DNA from 3 places in the Actinoplanes sp. NPDC051346 genome. Region 1 is predicted to be linked to each of the others. Evidence: riboswitches for the same ligand, from Rfam matches in the RefSeq annotation. Region 1 holds a riboswitch; each other region holds the start of a gene.

Evidence for each region. A riboswitch is a leader RNA that binds a small molecule or an ion and turns the genes downstream of it on or off. The one in region 1 is predicted to bind cyclic di-AMP.
Region 2: another riboswitch for cyclic di-AMP. It lies ahead of AB0M36_RS25975 (hypothetical protein); the one in region 1 lies ahead of AB0M36_RS15895 (NlpC/P60 family protein).
Region 3: another riboswitch for cyclic di-AMP. It lies ahead of AB0M36_RS21725 (C40 family peptidase); the one in region 1 lies ahead of AB0M36_RS15895 (NlpC/P60 family protein).

Annotation. Positions count from the first base shown of each region.
Region 1 covers NZ_JBFBAJ010000005.1:395,145-401,203, reverse strand. The annotation lists gene AB0M36_RS15920 (hypothetical protein) at 1-61, shown strand, start outside; gene AB0M36_RS15915 (DUF1360 domain-containing protein) at 77-685, opposite strand; gene AB0M36_RS15910 (DUF6158 family protein) at 696-941, opposite strand; gene AB0M36_RS15905 (hypothetical protein) at 1,079-1,567, shown strand; gene AB0M36_RS15900 (DUF3817 domain-containing protein) at 1,598-1,927, shown strand; cyclic di-AMP (ydaO/yuaA leader) riboswitch at 2,132-2,271, shown strand; gene AB0M36_RS15895 (NlpC/P60 family protein) at 2,316-3,242, shown strand; gene AB0M36_RS15890 (sigma-70 family RNA polymerase sigma factor) at 3,422-4,423, opposite strand; gene AB0M36_RS15885 (SDR family NAD(P)-dependent oxidoreductase) at 5,033-5,719, shown strand; gene AB0M36_RS15880 (thymidylate kinase) at 5,794-6,059, opposite strand, start outside.
Region 2 covers NZ_JBFBAJ010000011.1:104,081-110,139, forward strand. The annotation lists gene AB0M36_RS25960 (ABC transporter permease) at 1-403, shown strand, start outside; gene AB0M36_RS25965 (ABC transporter ATP-binding protein) at 396-1,166, shown strand; gene AB0M36_RS25970 (hypothetical protein) at 1,182-2,204, opposite strand; cyclic di-AMP (ydaO/yuaA leader) riboswitch at 2,244-2,380, opposite strand; cyclic di-AMP (ydaO/yuaA leader) riboswitch at 2,658-2,795, shown strand; gene AB0M36_RS25975 (hypothetical protein) at 2,800-3,819, shown strand; gene AB0M36_RS25980 (glycoside hydrolase family 65 protein) at 3,892-6,059, opposite strand, start outside.
Region 3 covers NZ_JBFBAJ010000008.1:274,378-280,436, forward strand. The annotation lists gene leuS (leucine--tRNA ligase) at 1-138, shown strand, start outside; gene AB0M36_RS21710 (VTT domain-containing protein) at 214-954, opposite strand; gene AB0M36_RS21715 (glutamine amidotransferase) at 1,018-1,734, opposite strand; gene AB0M36_RS21720 (MurT ligase domain-containing protein) at 1,764-2,984, opposite strand; cyclic di-AMP (ydaO/yuaA leader) riboswitch at 3,434-3,609, shown strand; gene AB0M36_RS21725 (C40 family peptidase) at 3,616-4,422, shown strand; gene mraZ (division/cell wall cluster transcriptional repressor MraZ) at 4,865-5,296, shown strand; gene rsmH (16S rRNA (cytosine(1402)-N(4))-methyltransferase RsmH) at 5,521-6,059, shown strand, end outside.

The DNA.
Region 1 (6,059 bases):
CGATGGCGAACAGGAGAGCCCCCGCGGCTGGTCGGGGATGGAGAACGACGGCCCGCCGTGACGGCCCGTCGGCGGGTCAGGCCGACGCGATCACGCGAACGCTCGCTTGCTGTCCCGGCCGCTCCTCGTCACCGTTTAGCTCGGGGTCACCGTTGAGCTCGGGCCCGCCGTCTGCCGCCTCCTTGGCGACGGAGTACGCCAGCTGGAGGAAGTCCGAGACCGCCGTCGCCGTGAAGACGGTGGCCGCCAGCCGGGTCAGTCGCGGTGCGAACACCAGCCCGCTGGTCAACCCGGTAGCCACCCAGACGGCGAGGCAGAAGGGGCAGCTGACCAGTTCGCCGATCGAGTGGCGCACGCTGCTGCCCTGGTGGCGTACCTCCTCGTTGACCTCGCCGTCGCCACCCGGCTCGTCGTAGCGGGTGAAGGGCGCCCGCAGCGGGCTGGTGATCGCGTCCTTGGCGATCAGCCGGCTCAACTTGTGAGTGGCGATCGAGATGAGCACCACGTCGGCGATGGCTGGCCGCTCCGGCGCCGTACGCCCGGTGATCTTCGCGGCGATGCCCAGGCTGCCGGCGAGCACGCCGAACGCGCCCATCATGGCCGCGTAGCCGTCGAGGGGCCGGTGCTCGTGGGGGGCGTACTGCCGGCGCAACCGGTCGAGCCGGGCGCGTACCGAGGGAGACATGCGGTTCCTCTCAGAAGTCCTGCGTGAGCCGGTGCGGATCGACCTCGCGCCCGGGGTGACGGGCCAGGTATTCGGTCTCCAACTCCGCCGTACGCCGCAGGTGGTTCGCGAGCGCCGCGTCGGGACCGTGCCGCAGCGTCGCGAGCCGCGTCCGGTGCAGGCTGGAGAGCTCGCGGATCAAATCGTCGTCGGCGAGGCCCGCAGGGTCGATGCCCTGCTCGGTGCCGACGCGGTCGCCGACCTCGGAGTCGCTCATGATCTCTCCCTTTCTCCGGTGCTTGCCGCAACGGTTTGCCCGTGCCACGTGCGGTCAAACCCCGCCACGCGGCCACCCACCCGGGCCACGGGCAGCGGCGACTCTGGCGGGCTCGGGCCTGCCGGTACCCTCGACGCATGAGAGCGCTGTGGACCCTGGCGTGGATCGCACGTCACGTGGTCGCCCTCGTACTCATCGTCGGTTTCCTGGGCCTGGGCTGGTGGCAGTACAGCCGCGCTACCGGCGGCAACAGCCTCAGCTGGGGCTACACCTTCGAGTGGCCGGTGTTCGCGTTCTTCGTCGGCTTTCTATGGTTCCGCGAGGCGCAGCAGGAGCTCAAGGCCGCCCGACAGACGCCGGAACACCCGGCCGAGGAACCGGCCACCCTCCAGCCGGACGCCACGGACGCGGGCACCCCGAGCTCGGAGGCCGGCGCCGGCACGACCGATCCGGCGTCGGACGAGCCCGTCACGGTGCGGCGTCCGGTGCGTGCTTCCGTGAACCGGCAGGCGCCCTCGCCCGAGGATCCGGAGCTCGACGCCTACAACGACTATCTCGCCTGGCTCAACGCCCACCCCGGGGCCCGGCCGGGCGACTATCCCGGACGCAGGAACAGCATCAAGTAAGCGGAACAGCATCAAGTAAGGACGTGGATCGTGCAGGGAGCCCTCACCCGCTACCGGATCATCGCCTGGATCGTCGGCGTGGTCCTCGTTGTGCTCATGCTGGTGGGCATGCCGCTGAAGTACCTCGGTGACAACGACACCGTGGTCGCGACCGTCAGCCCGGTCCACGGCTTCCTTTTCATGGTCTATCTGGTGGCCACCTTCGATCTGAGCCGCCGCGTCGGCTGGTCGCAGGGCCGGATGCTGCTCGTGATGCTCTCGGGCACGGTGCCGCTGCTGTCCTTCTGGGCCGAGCACGTCGTCTCGCACAAGTGGGCCGTCCAGCCGGTGGCGGCCCCGGCCGCGATGGCGGAGAAATAGAAAGTAACGCTGCGAATCGCGCGCATAGCAGCCTGTTATCAGGATCATTCCGATAATTGCGATAATCGGTGCAGGTCACTCTTCCGGCTCTTGTGTTAATCGAGATCGCCGATAAGTTGGTGCGGTTGGTCCGGTCCGCAGCCACACCCTCACGTGGCGCCGGGCGACGCCGCCGAGTCTCGACGGCGGAGACGGTGACCCCATCCCCCTGGGGCGCCGCGACCGTCTCGACGATCCGGGGAACCACCGAAGTAGCACCTGGGGTGAATCCGCGTTCCGCGCGGTAGGGCCTTCTTCCCGCCCGAATCCGTCAGCTAACCCGGTAGGCGGCACAGCGGAAGAAAGGCCAGTACCGTTGCCACACGCCCGCACGAGGCTACGCACCCTGGTGGTCGCCGCCCTGGCGATCGTGCTCTCCAGCACCGTCGCCCCGGCCGCGCACGCGGCACCCTCCACCACTGAACTCACGAAGAAGATCGAGAAGGCATCCCACCAACTCGAGGACGTCGTCGAGTCCTACAACAAGATGCGCATCAGCCTGAAGAAGACACAGGCCGAGGAGAAGAAGCTCGCCGCGTCACTCGCTCCCGCGAAGGCGGCCCTGCAGGTCGCCGGCTCGCAGATGCAGGTGATCGCTTCTTCGGCGTACAAGACCGGCCAGGTCGGCACCATGAACATCATGTTCGAGGGCGGCGAGAACCTCATCGAACGGATGTCCTTTCTCGAGCAGTTGTCGCGCGACCGCCAGCGGGACATCGACACGTTCACGGCCACCACGCAGAACTACTCGGAGCGTCAGTCCGCGCTGAAGGCCACCCAGGCAAAGCAGGCGGCCGAGGTCAAGGAGCTCGGCTCCCGCAAGAAGAAGATCGAGGGCGACCTCAAGGAGCTGTACGCCATGCGCACCGCGGCGTACGGCAAGGCGACCGAGAACGGCTCGGCGTACACCGGCGACATCCCCGATATTTCCGGTAAGGCCGGGGTGGCGGTCACGTTCGCGTACAACCAGATCGGCAAGCCGTACTCGTACGGTGCCGGCGGTCCGGGCGCTTACGACTGTTCGGGCCTGACGTCGGCCGCCTGGCGCGCGGCGGGCAAATCGCTCTCCCACAACGCCGCGGCGCAGTTCAGTGAGACGAGTCGGGTCAGCCGATCTCAGCTCGAACCCGGCGACCTGGTGTTCTACCGCGGCCTCGCCCACGTGGGCATCTATGTCGGCGGCGGGCAGATCATCCACGCGTCAGTGCCCGGCGAGCCGATCAGCAAGGTGTCGATCGACATCATGCCGCCCTACGGGTACGGCCGAGTGAACTGACCACGCCGTAACCGCACCACGCACGAAGGCCGGTGTCCCCCTCGGGGCACCGGCCTTCCGCTTGCCCAGGCAACCAGAATGGCAACGAGGCAAGGAGCGAGGCAAAGCGAGGCAACCAGAAGGCCGGCGTCCCTTGCGGGACACCGGCCTTCGACGTTGCGGGGAGGTGGGACTACGGGTCAGGCGGCCTGCAGACCCTCGGCGCGGGCCAGCTCACGCAGCCGGCCCAGAGCCTGGATCTCGAGCTGGCGGATGCGCTCCCGCGACAGCGAGAAGCGCGACGCCACCTCGGTCAGCGAGTGCTCCCGCCCGTCCTCGAGGCCGTAGCGGGCGCGCATGATGCCCGCCGACCGGTCGTCGAGGTGGTTGAGCAGGCCCTCGATGCGCTGACGCTCGAGCGCCGTGAGCACGATCTCCTCCGGCGACGGCGCGTCGCTGTCGGCGACGAGGTCGCCGAGGTTCGTGTCGCCGTCGTCGCCCACCGGGGTGTCCAGGGACACGGTGTCCTGGGCCCAGCGGGTCAGCTCGGTGACGCGCTCCACCGTGACGCCCAGCGCCGCGGCGACCTGCGCGGGTTCCGGGTCGGCGCCGAGCTCGCGGACGAGCTGGCGGGTGACGTTGCGCATCCGGTTGACGTCCTCGACGAGGTGCACGGGCAGGCGCACGGTGCGCTCCTGCTGTGCGATCGCCCGGCTGATCGCCTGGCGGATCCACCACGTCGCGTACGTCGAGAACTTGTAGCCGCGCTCGTAGTCGAACTTCTCCACGGCGCGGACCAGGCCGGTGTTGCCCTCTTGGATCAGGTCGAGCATCGGCATGCCCGAGCGCACGTACCGGCGTGCGATCGAGACGACCAGGCGCAGGTTGGCCCGGATGAACAGGTCCTTGGCCCGTCCGCCCTCGACGACCAGACGTTCCAGCTCCTCCCGGCTCACGCCGCGACGGACGTCACCGCTCTCGAGCAGGTGCTCGGCATAGAGGCCGGCCTCGATTGCCTTGGAGAGGTCGACCTCCCTGGCGGCGTCCAGAAGCGGCGTCCGGGAGATCTCGTGCAGGTAGACGCCAACGAGGTCGCGCTCCTCGGCGACTTCGTCCGTCCGCATCACGGTGTTCTTCTCCACGTTGCCCACGGTCCCCTCATTGCCTTCACTAACCCTGTTACGGGCAATTCCTGCGTCCATCAGCCCTCCCCGTAACGTCCGCAGTTCGTGCATTGCGGTGCTGGCACCTACGTAACAAGTGCTGCACTGCGCTGATTCCGGCTGCTGGGTCGAAAGTGACACGAATGCCTGAGCGTCACCTGAGAGTCGAGTGGATACTTACTGAAGAGAGCTCCCAGGGAAGGCATTCGGAGCCGCGCCTGGCGCAGGGTGCGTCCACCGACGCCTACCCTTCGCCCGATACATGACACCATCAGCCCCTCATCCGTCACAGCGACGGGCGTCACGGATACCCTTGCGACGCTCATCACTACCCAGTACGGCTCGGTAGCCAGTTGGGTTCACGTCCAGCATCGACAGGTTGCCGCCAGGCTTGATGTAAACGCCACGGCGAAGATCCCGGCGCCGCTGAAGGTCCGGGAACCCCTGACACCATGCGGCACATCGCGCCGCAGATCACTAGCCCATCCGGGTGACCCCCGCACGGGCGACCATCGAGTGCCCTAGTCGTTTCCGCTATCCGGGGTGGCCACACGGACAGTGATGGAAAACACAGCCCCGCAACGGCCTTGGCGACCCGATTGGGGCCCGATCGCCGAGGACTACGGTGACCGCATGACGGAGCGCCCTATGACAGAACGCAGCGCTGTGGTGACGGGCGGAGCCGGCGGGCTCGGCGGCGCCGTCCTGGAGACTCTGCGTGACGCGGGCTGGCGCGTGGTGGCGCCCGTACGAGCCGGCGCGACGAGCAGACTGCCGGCGGGCGTGACCGGCGTCGAGGCCGACCTCGGCGTCCCGGAGGACGTCGCCGCGGCCGTGGCGCTCGCCGCCGCGGAGCCGGGTGCACCGCTGACGGCCGTGATCAACCTGGTGGGCGGCTTCGCGATGGGCGCTCGGGTGCACGAGACGCCGGTGGACGACTTCGAGGCGATGCTGCGGCTGAATTTGCGGCCGACGTACCTGGTGACGGCGGCCGCGCTGCCTCACCTGGTGGCGGCCGGCGGAGGCTCCGTGGTGTGCGTCTCGTCCCGGGCCGCGGTCGCACCCTTCCCTGGGGCGGCCGGGTACATCACCGCCAAGGCGGCCGTGCTCGCGTTCGCCAACGCCGTCGCGGTCGAATACCGCAAGGACGGGGTACGGGCGAACACGGTGCTGCCGAGCGTGATCGACACTCCGCTCAACCGCCGGGAAATGCCGGACGCGAACCACGCCCGATGGGTCACCCCCGCCGACATCGCCCGGGTGATCGCCTTCCTCGCCGGCGACGACTCGGCACCAACCAGCGGCGCGACCATCCCGGTCTTCGGCGACGCCTGAGCCCAGCGCAAGGCCGGCCCAGCGTGAAGCCGGCCCCAGCGTTAGGGCGGCCCGGCGATAGGGCGGGCCCGGCGTTAGAAGGCCTCGGTGAGTTGGAGGGTCAGGGCGGTAGCGGCGGCGGCCAGGGCCGCGACTGCCACCAGCGCGGCGCGGGCGTGTGAGACCAGCGCGGCACCTACACCGCGACGAGGGCGCGGGATGTCGGCGTCGGTGGGCCGGCCGGCGGGCGGGACCTCGGCTTCGGTAGGACCGCCGGCGGGGAGCGGAATGGCCAGGTGGGCCAGGAGGGCGGCCTGGACCTGCTCCGGCGTGCCGTTCGCGTCGATCACCACGAAGGTGC
Region 2 (6,059 bases), on a different contig from region 1:
CCGCGAGCCGGTGACCCTGGAGTGGCTGCTGATCGTGCCGATCTTCCTGCTCCAGGCGATCTTCAACGCCGGTCTCGCCATGTTCGTGGCCCGGCTGGGCTCGAAGGTCGCCGACTTCAAGCAGCTCGTGCCCTTCATCATGCGGATCTGGTTCTACGGCTCCGCCGTCCTCTACCCGGTGGGCGTGTTCGCCGAGAAGCTCGACGGCTGGAAGCTCGCGGTCGTCGAGGCCAACCCGCTGCTCGTCTTCATCGAGCTGATGCGGCACGCCCTGATGGAGAACGTGGAGCTCGCGGCGTCCCCGCTGGTGCTGTGGCTGGAGGCCATCGCCTGGACCCTCGTGGTCGGGGTCAGCGGCTACATCTACTTCTGGCGCGGAGAGAAGGGGTACGGCCGTGGCTGACCAGCGTGAACCCACCGTGATCGTGGACGACGCCCACGTCGTCTACCGGGTGCACCAGGCCGGTGGCGCCGGGACGCACAGCCCGGTCGCCGCCTTCAAACGGATCGTCACCGGCGCCAAGCCCGCCACGCTGCGGGAGGTGCACGCGATCAAGGGCGTGAGCTTCGTCGCGTACAAGGGCGAGGCGATCGGCCTGATCGGCACCAACGGCTCCGGCAAGTCGACCCTGCTGCGGGCCATCGCCGGCCTGCTCCCCGTCGAGAAGGGCGCGATCTACGCGGCCGGCCAGCCCTCGCTGCTCGGCGTCAACGCGGCCCTGATGAACGATCTGCCCGGCGAGCGCAACGTCGTGCTGGGCTGCCTGGCGATGGGCATGTCCCCGGAGCAGGTCAAGTCCCAGGTGAAGGAGATCATCGACTTCTCCGGCATCAACGAGCGGGGCGACTTCAGCTCGCTGCCGATGCGGACGTACTCCTCCGGCATGGCCGCCCGGCTGCGCTTCTCGATCGCGGCGGCGAAGAAGCACGACGTGCTGCTCATCGACGAGGCGTTGGCCACCGGCGACGCGAAGTTCCGCAAGCGCAGCGAGCAGCGGGTCCGCGACCTGCGCGCCGAGGCCGGCACAGTCTTCCTGGTCAGCCACAGCGAGCAGTCGATCCGGGACACCTGCGAGCGCAGCATCTGGCTCGAGTCCGGGCTGATCCGCGCCGACGGCCCGACCGACGAGGTGCTCAAGCAGTACGAGGCCTACGTCAAGAAATGACGTAGGCCCCGGACCTCATCGCATCGACAGGTGCACGTGGTTCGTGTGGTCGCTGGACGGATCGCCGTTGCCGCGTAGGTACGGCTGCCACCCGCTGCTCGGCAACCAGATCCGTTTGAACCAGATGACGTAGAGCACGCCCAGCCGGCCCTCGTTGTCGATGAAGTAGTTCGCCAGGCGGTCGCCGTAGTCCCTGCTGCTGCCGGTCGCGACGCCGCCGAAGCCGGTCTTGTCGGACGCGAAGTCGCAGGCCCGGCCCAGTGGGTGCTCGCCGCTGCCCTGCGGGCGGAAGCACGAGACGAAGCGGGTGAAGCCGTCCGCCTGGGCCTCCTGCATGGCGTGCAGGGTGCGGGGCGTGATGCAGCCGCTGGTCGTCGGGTCGTTCCCGCTGCACGACTCGTCGGGCAGCGAACCGTCCGAGTTGCGCCGGGCGGCCGCCGCCTGCGAGCTGTTGCCGCCGCCGGAGGCGCCGCTGCTCGGACCGCCGGCCGCGGCGTTCGCCGTCTTCAGCGCCTTTTCCGCCTGCGCCTTGCGCTTGGCCATGATGGTGACCTGGCGCTGCTGGTCGCGGACCTCGGCGTCGATGGCGAGCTTCGCCTGCGCCTGCTTCGCCCGGGCGTCCTTCAGCTCCTTGATCGCGTGATCCTGCTTCACCGCGACGGTCTCCAGCGTCGCGGCACGGTCCAGCAGGCCCTGCGCGGAGTCGGCCGTGATCAGGGCGCTCATCGGACCGAGCCGGCCCGTGCGGTAGGACTGCCGGACGATGTCGTCGAGGGCGCCCTGCTTGGGACCGAGCTCGGCGTCGAGCGCCTTGAGCTTCGCGGTCATCTGCTGCTGGCGCTTCTTCGAGCGGTCGAGCGCCTCCCTGGCCTCGACGAAGCCCTTCGAGGCGGCCTCGAGCTGCTCGACGAGCGACTTCGAACCACCTTCCCCGTCATCGCCGGAATCTCCCGGCGCGGCGAGCGGGCGGGGTGCGGCCATGGCCGCTGCCGGAGCGGCGAGCGCCAGCCCCGAGGTGGCGACGAGGACCGCGAGCACGGTCGCTAATCGTCGGCGGAGAGGGTCGAGCCTCACGTGCGTTCCTTCCGTCGGCCGCCGACCGGGTTAGCTGACGGGTTCGGGACGGAAGCAATCCCTACCGCTGACTCAGCGGATTCACCCCATTACCGGTTGGGTCCCCGGCTCGCCTTTCGGCGATTGAGCGGCGGTTCCGTGATGGAACCGTGACGAAGACTACCCAGGGAATCGCGTCATCGACAGGTGTCGCACTCTGCGCATTCGAGTGCACACAAACAGTTATTCCACCGGGAGAGTGGAACGACTCACATTGATGCGCCGCCACCGACCACGACCTGCGTCAACTCATCGAAAAGTAACGCAAAGTCGTTGTCCAGTAACAGTTTTCTCCCCCTCTAGACAGCTGATGCAAGGCCCGAAGTCAGGTAAGCTTTCCGCCGGTCACCGCCAAGAAGGCACCGCCCCCAAGGTGCCGGCGGACCACCGCTCAATCGCCGAAAGACGAACCGGGGAACCACCTGGAAAATGGGGTGAATCCGCTGAACCAGCGGTAGGGATCGCTTCCGTCCCGAACCCGTCAGCTAACCCGGTAGGCGGCAACACGGAAGGAAACTGCATGACGGCAAGACCCGGCCGGTGGCTGGTCCTCGCCCTGGCACCGCTGATCGCGATCACCATGATCGTCTCTCCCGGCGCCCCCGCGACCGCGGCGCCCGGTGGCGGAAACTCGTCGACCCCCGACGACGGCGAGAACAACCCAATGCTCAACGACGTGCTCGACAGCACGGGTCGGCGCTATCTGGCGGCGAAGGCCGCCGTCGCCAAGTCCACCAAGGCACAGGCCAACCTGGCCGTGCAGGTGAGGAACGCGGAGGCTCAGCGCGACGCCCTGCTGCCCCAGGTGGGTGCCGTGGCGGCCCAGCAGTACCGCACGGGCGGCCTGACCACCATGGGCTTCCTGCTCAACGTGCGGTCGCCGGACGGCTTCCTCGAGAAGGCCGTCTCGCTCGAGGAGATCAACTCCGTCAACGACGGCAAGCTGAGCGAGCTCGAGGCCGCGATCGACCGGGTAGCCACCTCCAAGGCTCGCCTGGACCAAGAGATCAAGTCGCAGAAGCAGAACCTCGAAGCGATGGAGAAGAACAAGGAGTCCGCCGAGAAGGCGCTCCAACTCGTCGGCGGCAAGACGGTGACGGGTGGCTTCGTGAATCTCAAGTCGAAGGTGGCCGCGCCCGCGCCCCGCAACCGCGACGGCGAGTTCAGCTCGGAGTCGTGCAACGTCGACGACGAGACGACGGGCGGCTGCATCACCGCCCGCACGATGCACATGTACAAGGAAGTCAGGAAGGCCGGCTTCACCCGCTTTGTGGGCTGTTTCCGCCCCGGCGGGCCGTTCGAGCATCCCAAGGGTCGCGCCTGCGACTGGTCGCTGCAGAAGAGCGGATTCTCGCCCTGGCACAACCAGGACACCCGCGAGTACGGCAACAACCTCATGGCCTTCGCGGTCCGCAACGCCGACCGGCTCGGAATCCTGTACGTCATCTGGAACAAGATGATCTGGTTCCCGGCGACCGGCTGGAGCTCGTATTCCGGCGCCAGCGACCACACGGACCACGTGCACATATCCATGCTGTAGCCAGGCACCACGCGCGCGAAGAGCCCCCGCTCCCCTTGATCGATGAGGAGGCGGGGGCTCTCTGCTGGGCTCCTACTGGTGGCTGGCCCGGCGCACCGGCGCCCGGCCCGCAGGCTGGGTCGGGGCCGGACCGGTCGGCGGCGCGGGCGGGATAGCCAGAACCACCGGCTTGACCTGCGTCACCGTCACCTCCTTGCCGTGGTGCAGCAGCTCGAGCCGGGCGGAGCCGCCGCCGTTGCGCAGCGAATAGGTCACCTCGTCCGGCGTCACCTCGACCCGCACCCGCAGCCCCCGCCACAACAGGGAGAACTCCAGGCTGTTGATCCGGCTCGGCAGCCGCGGCGAGAAGGAGAGCCGGCCGTTGTAGTCCCGCATGCCGCCCAGGCCCGCGACCAGCGCGATCCAGGAGCCCGCCAGCGACGCCACGTGCACGCCGTCCCGGGCGTTCTGGTGCAGGTCGTGCAGGTCCATCAGGGCGGCCTCGCCGAGGTAGTCGTGGGCCAGCTCCAGGTGGCCCACCTCGGCGGCCATGACGGCCTGGATGCACGCCGACAGCGACGAGTCCCGTACGGTCCGGGCCTCGTAGTAGGCGAAGTTGCGGGCCTTCTCCTCCGGGGTGAAGGCGTCGCCGCGCACGTACATCGCCATCACGAGGTCGGCCTGCTTGACGACCTGCTTGCGGTAAAGGTCGAAGTACGGGTAGTTCAACAGCAGCGGGTACGCCTCCGGCGGAGTGTTCTCGAAGTCCCACTCCTGCAGCCGGGTGAACCCCTCCGACTGCTGGTGCACCCCCAGCTCCCGGTCGTACGGGATGTGCACCGCGGCCGCCGCGTCCCGCCACGACGCCGACTCCTCGTCGTCCACCCCCAGCTTGCGGGCCAGGTCGGGGTGGCGGTTGACCGCGTCCGCCGCCGCCATGAGGTTCTGCTGTGCCATCAGGTTGGTGTAGACGTTGTCGTCGACCACCGCGGTGTACTCGTCGGGACCGGTCACCCCGTCGATGTGGAAGCGGCCGTGCCGGTCGTGGTGACCCAGCGAGCGCCACAGCCGGGCGGTCTCGACGAGCAGTTCGAGGCCGACCTCCCGCTCGAAGTCGCAGTCGGCCGTGGCCGAGACATAGCGACGGACCGCGTCGGCGATGTCGGCGCCGATGTGGAATCCGGCGGTGCCGGCCGGCCAGTACGCCGAGCATTCCTGCCCGCGGATGGTGCGCCACGGGAACGCCGCGCCCTGCAGGCCCAGCGTCTGCGCCCGCTCCTTGGCGAGGTCGAGCGTCGAGTGCCGCCAGCGCAGGACGTCCGCGGCCGCCGACGGCTGGGTGTAGGTCAGCGCCGGAAGCACGAACGTCTCGGCGTCCCAGAAGGTGTGACCGTCGTAGCCCGGGCCGGAGAGGCCCTTGGAGCCGATCGGCCGCTTCTCGGCCCGGGCACCGGCCTGCAACGTGTGGAAGAGCCCGAAGCGCACCGCCTGCTGCACCTCGGGGTCGCCCTCGACGCGCACGTCGGAGTGGTCCCAGAACTCGTCGAGGAATTCCCGCTGGGCCTCGATCAGACCCTCCCAGCCGTCCAGCCGAGCGCTGGCGAGGGCGGCGCCCACCTGGTCCCGCACGGCGGGCAGGGAGCGGTTGCTGGACCAGCCGTACGCGGCCAGCTTCACGACCCGCAGCTTCTGCCCCGGCTCGAGCTTGCAGGCGACGGTGGTCCGCAGCCAGTCGGGGTGGCCCTCGGTGGTGACGGCGTGCTTGCCGGGCGCCTCGACGAGGTGCTCCATCGCCGCGGCCATGCGCAGGTCGCTGGCCTTCGTACGGTGCACCAGCAGGCCACCGGTGCGCTGCTCGAGCATCTCCTCGGCCTGCAGCGGGTGGTCCAGCACGGCCGCGACGCGCGGGTCCTTGCTGGTCGGCGGAAGCTGCTCGTTGGCCACCAGCTCGGACTGCAGGATGAGCCGGGCCGTGGAGTCGATCGGCTCGACCTCGTAGAGGAAGGCGACGACGGCGCGCTGGGTGAAGGACACCATGCGCAGGGTGCGTACCCGGATCGCCTGCCCGGACGGGGACACCCATTCGACGATGCGTTCGAGGGTGCCGGCGCGCAGGTCGAGGGTGCGCTCGTGGGAGCGCAGCTCGCCGTAGCGCACGTCGAACGGCTCATCGTCGACGAGCAGGCGCATGAGCTTGGCGTTGGTGACGTTGACCATCGTCTGACCCGACTCGGGGAAGCCGTACCCCGCTTCGGCGTACG
Region 3 (6,059 bases), on a different contig from region 1:
CGGGTCGAGGTCGCGCCGGACACGGCCGAGGCCGAGGTCCGGGAGGCTGCGCTGGCCGCGGTCGCCGAGGCACTGGGGGACCGCGAGCCCCGCAAGGTCATCGTGGTCCCGGGACGCCTGGTGAGCGTCGTCGTCTGACCCTGGGCATTCGTCTGACCCTGGTCATGAAAAGGGCCCGCCGCGCAGGTGCGCGGCGGGCCCTTCTGTTTGGTCTCAGGCGGCCGCGACGGCCGCGGTGCGGCGGGCGGCCAGGCGCCAGCGGAGGACGATCGCGGTGGTCAGGCCGAAGCCGATGGCGGCCGGCGCCAGGGTCAGCGGGCTCATCGAGCCAGGCGAGGTCACCGCGGCGCCGATCACGGCGTAGGAGACCGCGGACGGGACAGCGGCCAGGGTCGTGCCGAGCAGGTAGCGCATGCGGCAGACCGACGTCGTGCCGTACGCGTAGCCGATCAGGCCATACGGCGCGAGGGGGAGGAAACGCACCAGCAGCACCGCGGCCAGCCCGCGGCGGTTGAGCCAGCCGTCGAGGCGGGCCATCCGGCCGCCGGCCTTGGCGCCGAGCACGCCCCGGCCCGCCCAGCGGCCCGCGTAGTAGGTGGCGATCGCCGCGATCACCGCGGCGGCCAGCGCGGCGGCCGCGCCCGTCGCCGGGCCGAGGAGTGCGCCGCAGGCGAGGGTGATCGCCGTCCGTGGCACCAGCACCGACAGCAGCAGCCCGCCCACCACGGCGACGGCGACGGCGGCAGCGGGGCCGAGGGACAGCACCGAGTCGGCGACCGACTGGAGCGGGAGAGCGGCGGCGGCCGCGCCCAGCGCGACGACGACGGCGGCGAGGACGCCGAAGCGGGCGAGGCGGTGGCGCCACCCGATCGGCGTGTCCGGGGTCTGCTGGCTGGCCTGAGGGTCCGCGGCGGGAGACGGCGCGCCCGGCGGGGCGATCAGGGAGTCAGTCATGCAGGCGTACCGCCCCTACTTCTCGTCGGTCCAGGAGAACTTCTGGTCAGGCGTGGATTCGGGTCATACGGCGCCCGCTGCCGCGAGCCGCTCGTCCCGGAGCCGGTTGGCCCAGGTGTCGTCGAGCGGTTGAAGACTATCCGCGCCGGTCGCCCAACGCAGTAGCAGATCGGCTATAGCTGGGTTGCGGGCGAGCGCCGGGCCGTGCGCGTACGTGCCGAGGATCTTGCCGTGCCACGCGCCCTCGGTCTGACCGTCGTTGCCGATGCCGGCGGTGACCCGGGCCAGCGGTGTGACGCCGGGGCCGAGGTGGGTGCGCCCGCCGTGGTTCTCGAAGCCGGTCAGCGGGGGCAGGCCCAGCCGCGGGTCGATGTCGCCGCGCACCTCGCCGACCGCCCGGGTCTCGCCCCGGTCGGAGCTGAGGTCCAGCAGGCCGAGCCCGGCGCAGGTGGCGCCCTTGGCGGAGAACGAGGTGCCGAAGAGCTGGTAGCCGGCGCAGACTGCCAGCACGGCCGCGCCCTGGGCCACCGCGCGGTGCAGGCCGCCGTCGGCGATGAGCCGCTGGGCGGCCAGCGCCTGCGGGCCGTCCTCGCCGCCGCCGATCAGATAGATGTCGGCGGTGGTGGGCATCGGCTGGTCGGAGCGGACCTGGTAGGTCTCGACCGGGATGCCGCGCAGCTGGGCCCGACGGGCCAGGATCAGCATGTTGCCCCGGTCGCCGTAGGTCGACAGCAGGTCCGGATAGATCCAGACGATGCGTAGCACGCTCTCAGTCACGATTTGTCCTCGGTTTTCCGCCGCGGGAAGGCTCAGTTGACACGGTCCAGCTCCGCTCGGATGTCTTGGAACGCCGTGTAGTTGGCGATCACTTCGAGGCGGCCCGGCGGAGTGGCCCGGAGTGCCTCGTCGAAGGATTTAACGTGCCGGAAGGCCACATCGTTCACTTCCAGCCGGACCGCGAGGTCGTAGGCGCGGTCGCCGGTGATCAGGACGGGCCGTCCGCGCAGCGGCGAGAAGTCGACGTCGTAGAGCCAGGAGGTGTCGAAGCCGTCGGGGTCGCGGGCGTTGATGGAGAGCAGTGTGGGGGCCAGCTCGGCCATGTCGAAGGCCTCGAGCCAGCTGGCCGGGTTCTTCGCCAGCAGCAGGCGGATGGTGCGCCCGTCGCGTTCCACCTGGGCGTAGCGGCCGGCGACCGACGCCACGCTCGCGAGCCGGGGGACGGCCTCGATGGGGCGTACGCCGAATTCCGCGGCGAGGGCCAGCGCGGTGGCCGCGTTGCCGAGGTTGACCTGGCCCGGCAGCTGGAGCTTGACCAGGTGCCAGTCGCCCCTGGGGTCGAGCACACCCTCGTCCTCGACCGTCCACTGCGCCTGGGGCCGGCGCAGGGGGCAGCCGGTGCACCACCAGTCGCCGTTCGCGCGCTGGATGGAGCCGCCGCACTCGGGGCAGACCCACGAGTCGTCCGTCCACCGCTGACCGGCGCTGAACCAGGTGACGTGCGCGGTGTTGACCGCCGACCAGACCACCATCGGGTCGTCGGCGTTGGCGACCACGTGCACGTCCGGGTGGGCGGCGAGGGCGGTGCGCCACATCTGCGCCATCATCGCCACCTCCTTGGCCCGGTCGAGCTGGTCGCGGGAGAGGTTGAGCAGGGCGACCACGCGCGGGTTGGTCTCGTTGATCACCTGGGCGAGGTAATGCTCGTCGACCTCGAGGACGGCGAACGGGGTCGACCCGGCCTTGGCCAGCGCGGAGGTGTGCCCGGTGGGCATGTTGGCGCCGAACGAGTTGGTGGCGACCGGTCCCAGGACGCCGAGCGCCGCGGCGGCGAAGCGGGTCGTGGTGGTCTTGCCGTTGGTGCCCGACACGAGCGCGATCGCCCGGCCGGCGGCGAGGTTCCGCAGCAGGTCAGGGTCGATCTTGAGGCCGATCCAGCCCCCGATCACCGAGCCGTCGCCTCGTCCCGCGGCCCGTGAGAGGGCCGCGGCCGTGCGCGACACGGAGGTCGCAAGCTTGGCCCGCAAGGGCAATTTCCCGTCCGTCACGGCGACGAGGGTACCGGAAACGGACACTACGTCGAGTGGCCGCGAGTGCGACACCGTCCGTCCGGCGGCCGATCGGCCGAACGGTTGATCGGCTTTGGTCGTCCAGAGTGGTGTTTGGGCCGGTGAGAAGGTTTGCGGGGGCATTCGCCCGACATTGCTCCCATCCATGATCAGACGTGCCTTCGCCTTTTATGTGTTCTGTTTCACCCGTAACTTTCACCTGACTGTAATCAGGCACACACGCATTGTGGCGGCATATGTCACAGCCCGGTCTCAAACCGGACACTGTCCACTGTGCCAAATACGAAGAGTGACGATGCGGGGGCATGCGGTGGATCGAGAAATCCGGTAGGCAGGGTGTGCCGGTGAGCGACCGCCCACCGCTCGCACCGCACGGATCACGCCGAGCCCTGCCCCGATCCAGGCGGTACGACCACGAGTACGCGCACAACCACACAGGCATACGGGGGCAGGGACGGGGGACCCATATCCGGTCCGCACCGGGTCGCGAGACCCGGCGGACCTTGGGGTGAAGTCGCCATCCGGCGGCCGGGCACACCTTCCCGCCCGAACCCGACAGCTAACCTCGCAGGCGTGCCGGAGGGAATCATCTACCGTGCACGAACGCAGTTCGAGCCGGGGCCGCCGCATGTCCACCGGCACCGGAACCGTCGCACTGTCCCTGGGTCTCTGCCTCTGCGCCGGCCAATTGGTCGCCACACCGGCAGTCGCCGCCGCCGCTCCCGTCGTCACGGCGGTCTCGGCGAAGCCCGTCAAGCCCCGTATCACCGCCTCGTACAGCAAGCGGACGGTCAACTGGGGCTCGAAGGTCCGCGTGACCACGAAGCTGATCGACCCCAGGACCGGCAAGAAGCTGGTCCGCGGCTGGGTACGTCTCCAGTCGAAGGTCAACGGCAAGTGGAAGACCTGGGACCGACGGAAGAATTCCTCGGGAATGGTCACGTTCACCACCAAGCCTGGCAAGACGATGTGGTTCCGCACGTCTTACGAGGGCCAGAGCGGGGTCGCGCCCAACACCTCCTCGGCCGTCAAGATCACTGTCAGGTCCGGTGGCGCGAAGATCCTCGCCGAGGCCAAGAAGCACCGGGGCGCCCGCTACAGCTACGGCGCATCCGGGCCCAACCGCTTCGACTGCTCGGGCTACACGAAGTACGTCTACAAGAAGGCAGTCGGCAAGAAGCTGCCGCACAGCGCGAACGGGCAGCAGAAATACGGCAAGAAGGTCAGCAAGAGCAACAAGCAGGTCGGTGACCTGATCATCTTCCGTAACGGCTCGCACGGTTACCACGCCGCCATCTACGCGGGCGGTGGCTACATGTACGACTCGCCGCGTCCGGGCATGACGGTCGGCAAGCACAAGATCTGGAGCAACAACTACGTCGTTCGGCGCCTCGCCGCCTGACGCGATGCGGTAAAGGTAAAGCAGTACGACAGTTCAGTGGGGCGTGACCCGGTTCGGGTCGCGCCCCACTGTCGTTGTCGCTTCGCGCGGTCGCTCATTTCCTCCACTTCGCTCCCCACGATTCCTCCACTTCTCTCCCCAAGGGCGTTTCGCGCGTGCGGAACGTCCTTTTTCGGTGGAGTTTCGTGCCCGACTGGGCGGCTTGTCGGAAAGTGGACCATGATCGGAGGCGGCAAACCCTCCACCCCGGCTCCACCGCGTCTGACGTGCGCATTCATCCGCGAATCCGGTTCGCAGACGGGCCGATTCCGGTTGCGAGTGGAGGGAAGTGGAGTAGAGTGGAGCGCAGTGGCAGGCCGGAGCGGACCTGCCGGCCCGAGCGAACCGGCGGACCGCACCAGACATTCCATAAGCGGCGCCACAGGGCAGGGGGGTTTGGCCGATGTTCCTCGGCACACACACCCCGCGCCTGGACGACAAGGGTCGGCTGATTCTTCCGGCGAAGTTCCGGGACGAGCTGGCGGGAGGTGTCGTGATCACCAAGGGGCAGGAACGTTGCCTGTACGTGTTCCCGATGCCGGAATTCCAGCGGATCGCGGGGCAGCTGCGCGACCAACCGGTCACCAACAAGGCCGCCCGGGCATACAGCCGGGTGTTCTTCGCCAGTGCGCACGACGAGATCCCCGACAAGCAGGGCCGGGTAACCATCCCGGCGCACCTGCGGGAATACGCGGCTCTCGACCGTGAACTCGTGGTGATCGGTGCGAGTACGCGAGTGGAGATCTGGGACAGACAGTCCTGGGAGCAGTACCTCTCGGCGAGCGAGGACGACTTCGCCGACATCGAAGAGGGGGTGCTGCCCGGCGGCCTGTAGGCGTGGCTACCTGTCGGCCGCCGATGCGGTCCGGACGTCGCTGCCGCCGTACTGCGAGATCTCCAGCCGCTCCCGCTCCTGGCGCCTCTTCCCCGGTGCCAGGCGTGTGTCCGGTGGGGCGCGCCCGATGGCAACGGGCACGAGCGGATGGGGATCTGGCGGTACGGAAGACGATCGGACGCGGCTCGGGCAAGGTCGCGTGGCACGCGGGAAAGAGCAGGACGATGGGGGTCGACATGGGGGAGCCGCGCGGCACGCACGTGCCGGTGCTGCTCGAGCGCTGCCTCGAGCTGCTCGCCCCCGCGCTCGACCGTCCGGGTGCGGTGCACGTCGACTTCACGCTGGGCCTGGGCGGGCACGCCGAGGCCGTGCTGGAGCGGTATCCGGACGCGGTCCTCATCGGACTCGATCGGGACCAGGAGGCGCTCGCGCACTCCCGGCACCGACTCCAGCGCTTCGCCGATCGCGTCCATCTGGTCCACGCCGTCTACGACGAGCTCCCGGAGGTCCTCGCGGACCTCGGGCGCCCGGTTTTCCACAGTGGGCTTTTCGACCTGGGCGTGTCCTCGTTGCAGCTCGACGAGGCGGACCGCGGCTTCGCGTATGCCAAGGACGCGCCGCTCGACATGCGGATGGACCAGTCGCGGGGCGCTACCGCGGAGGAGGTCGTCAACGGCTACGAGCCGGGCGAGCTCGTCCGGATCCTGCGGGTGTACGGCGAGGAGAAGTTCGCGCCGCGCATCGTCTCGGCGATCGTGCGGGA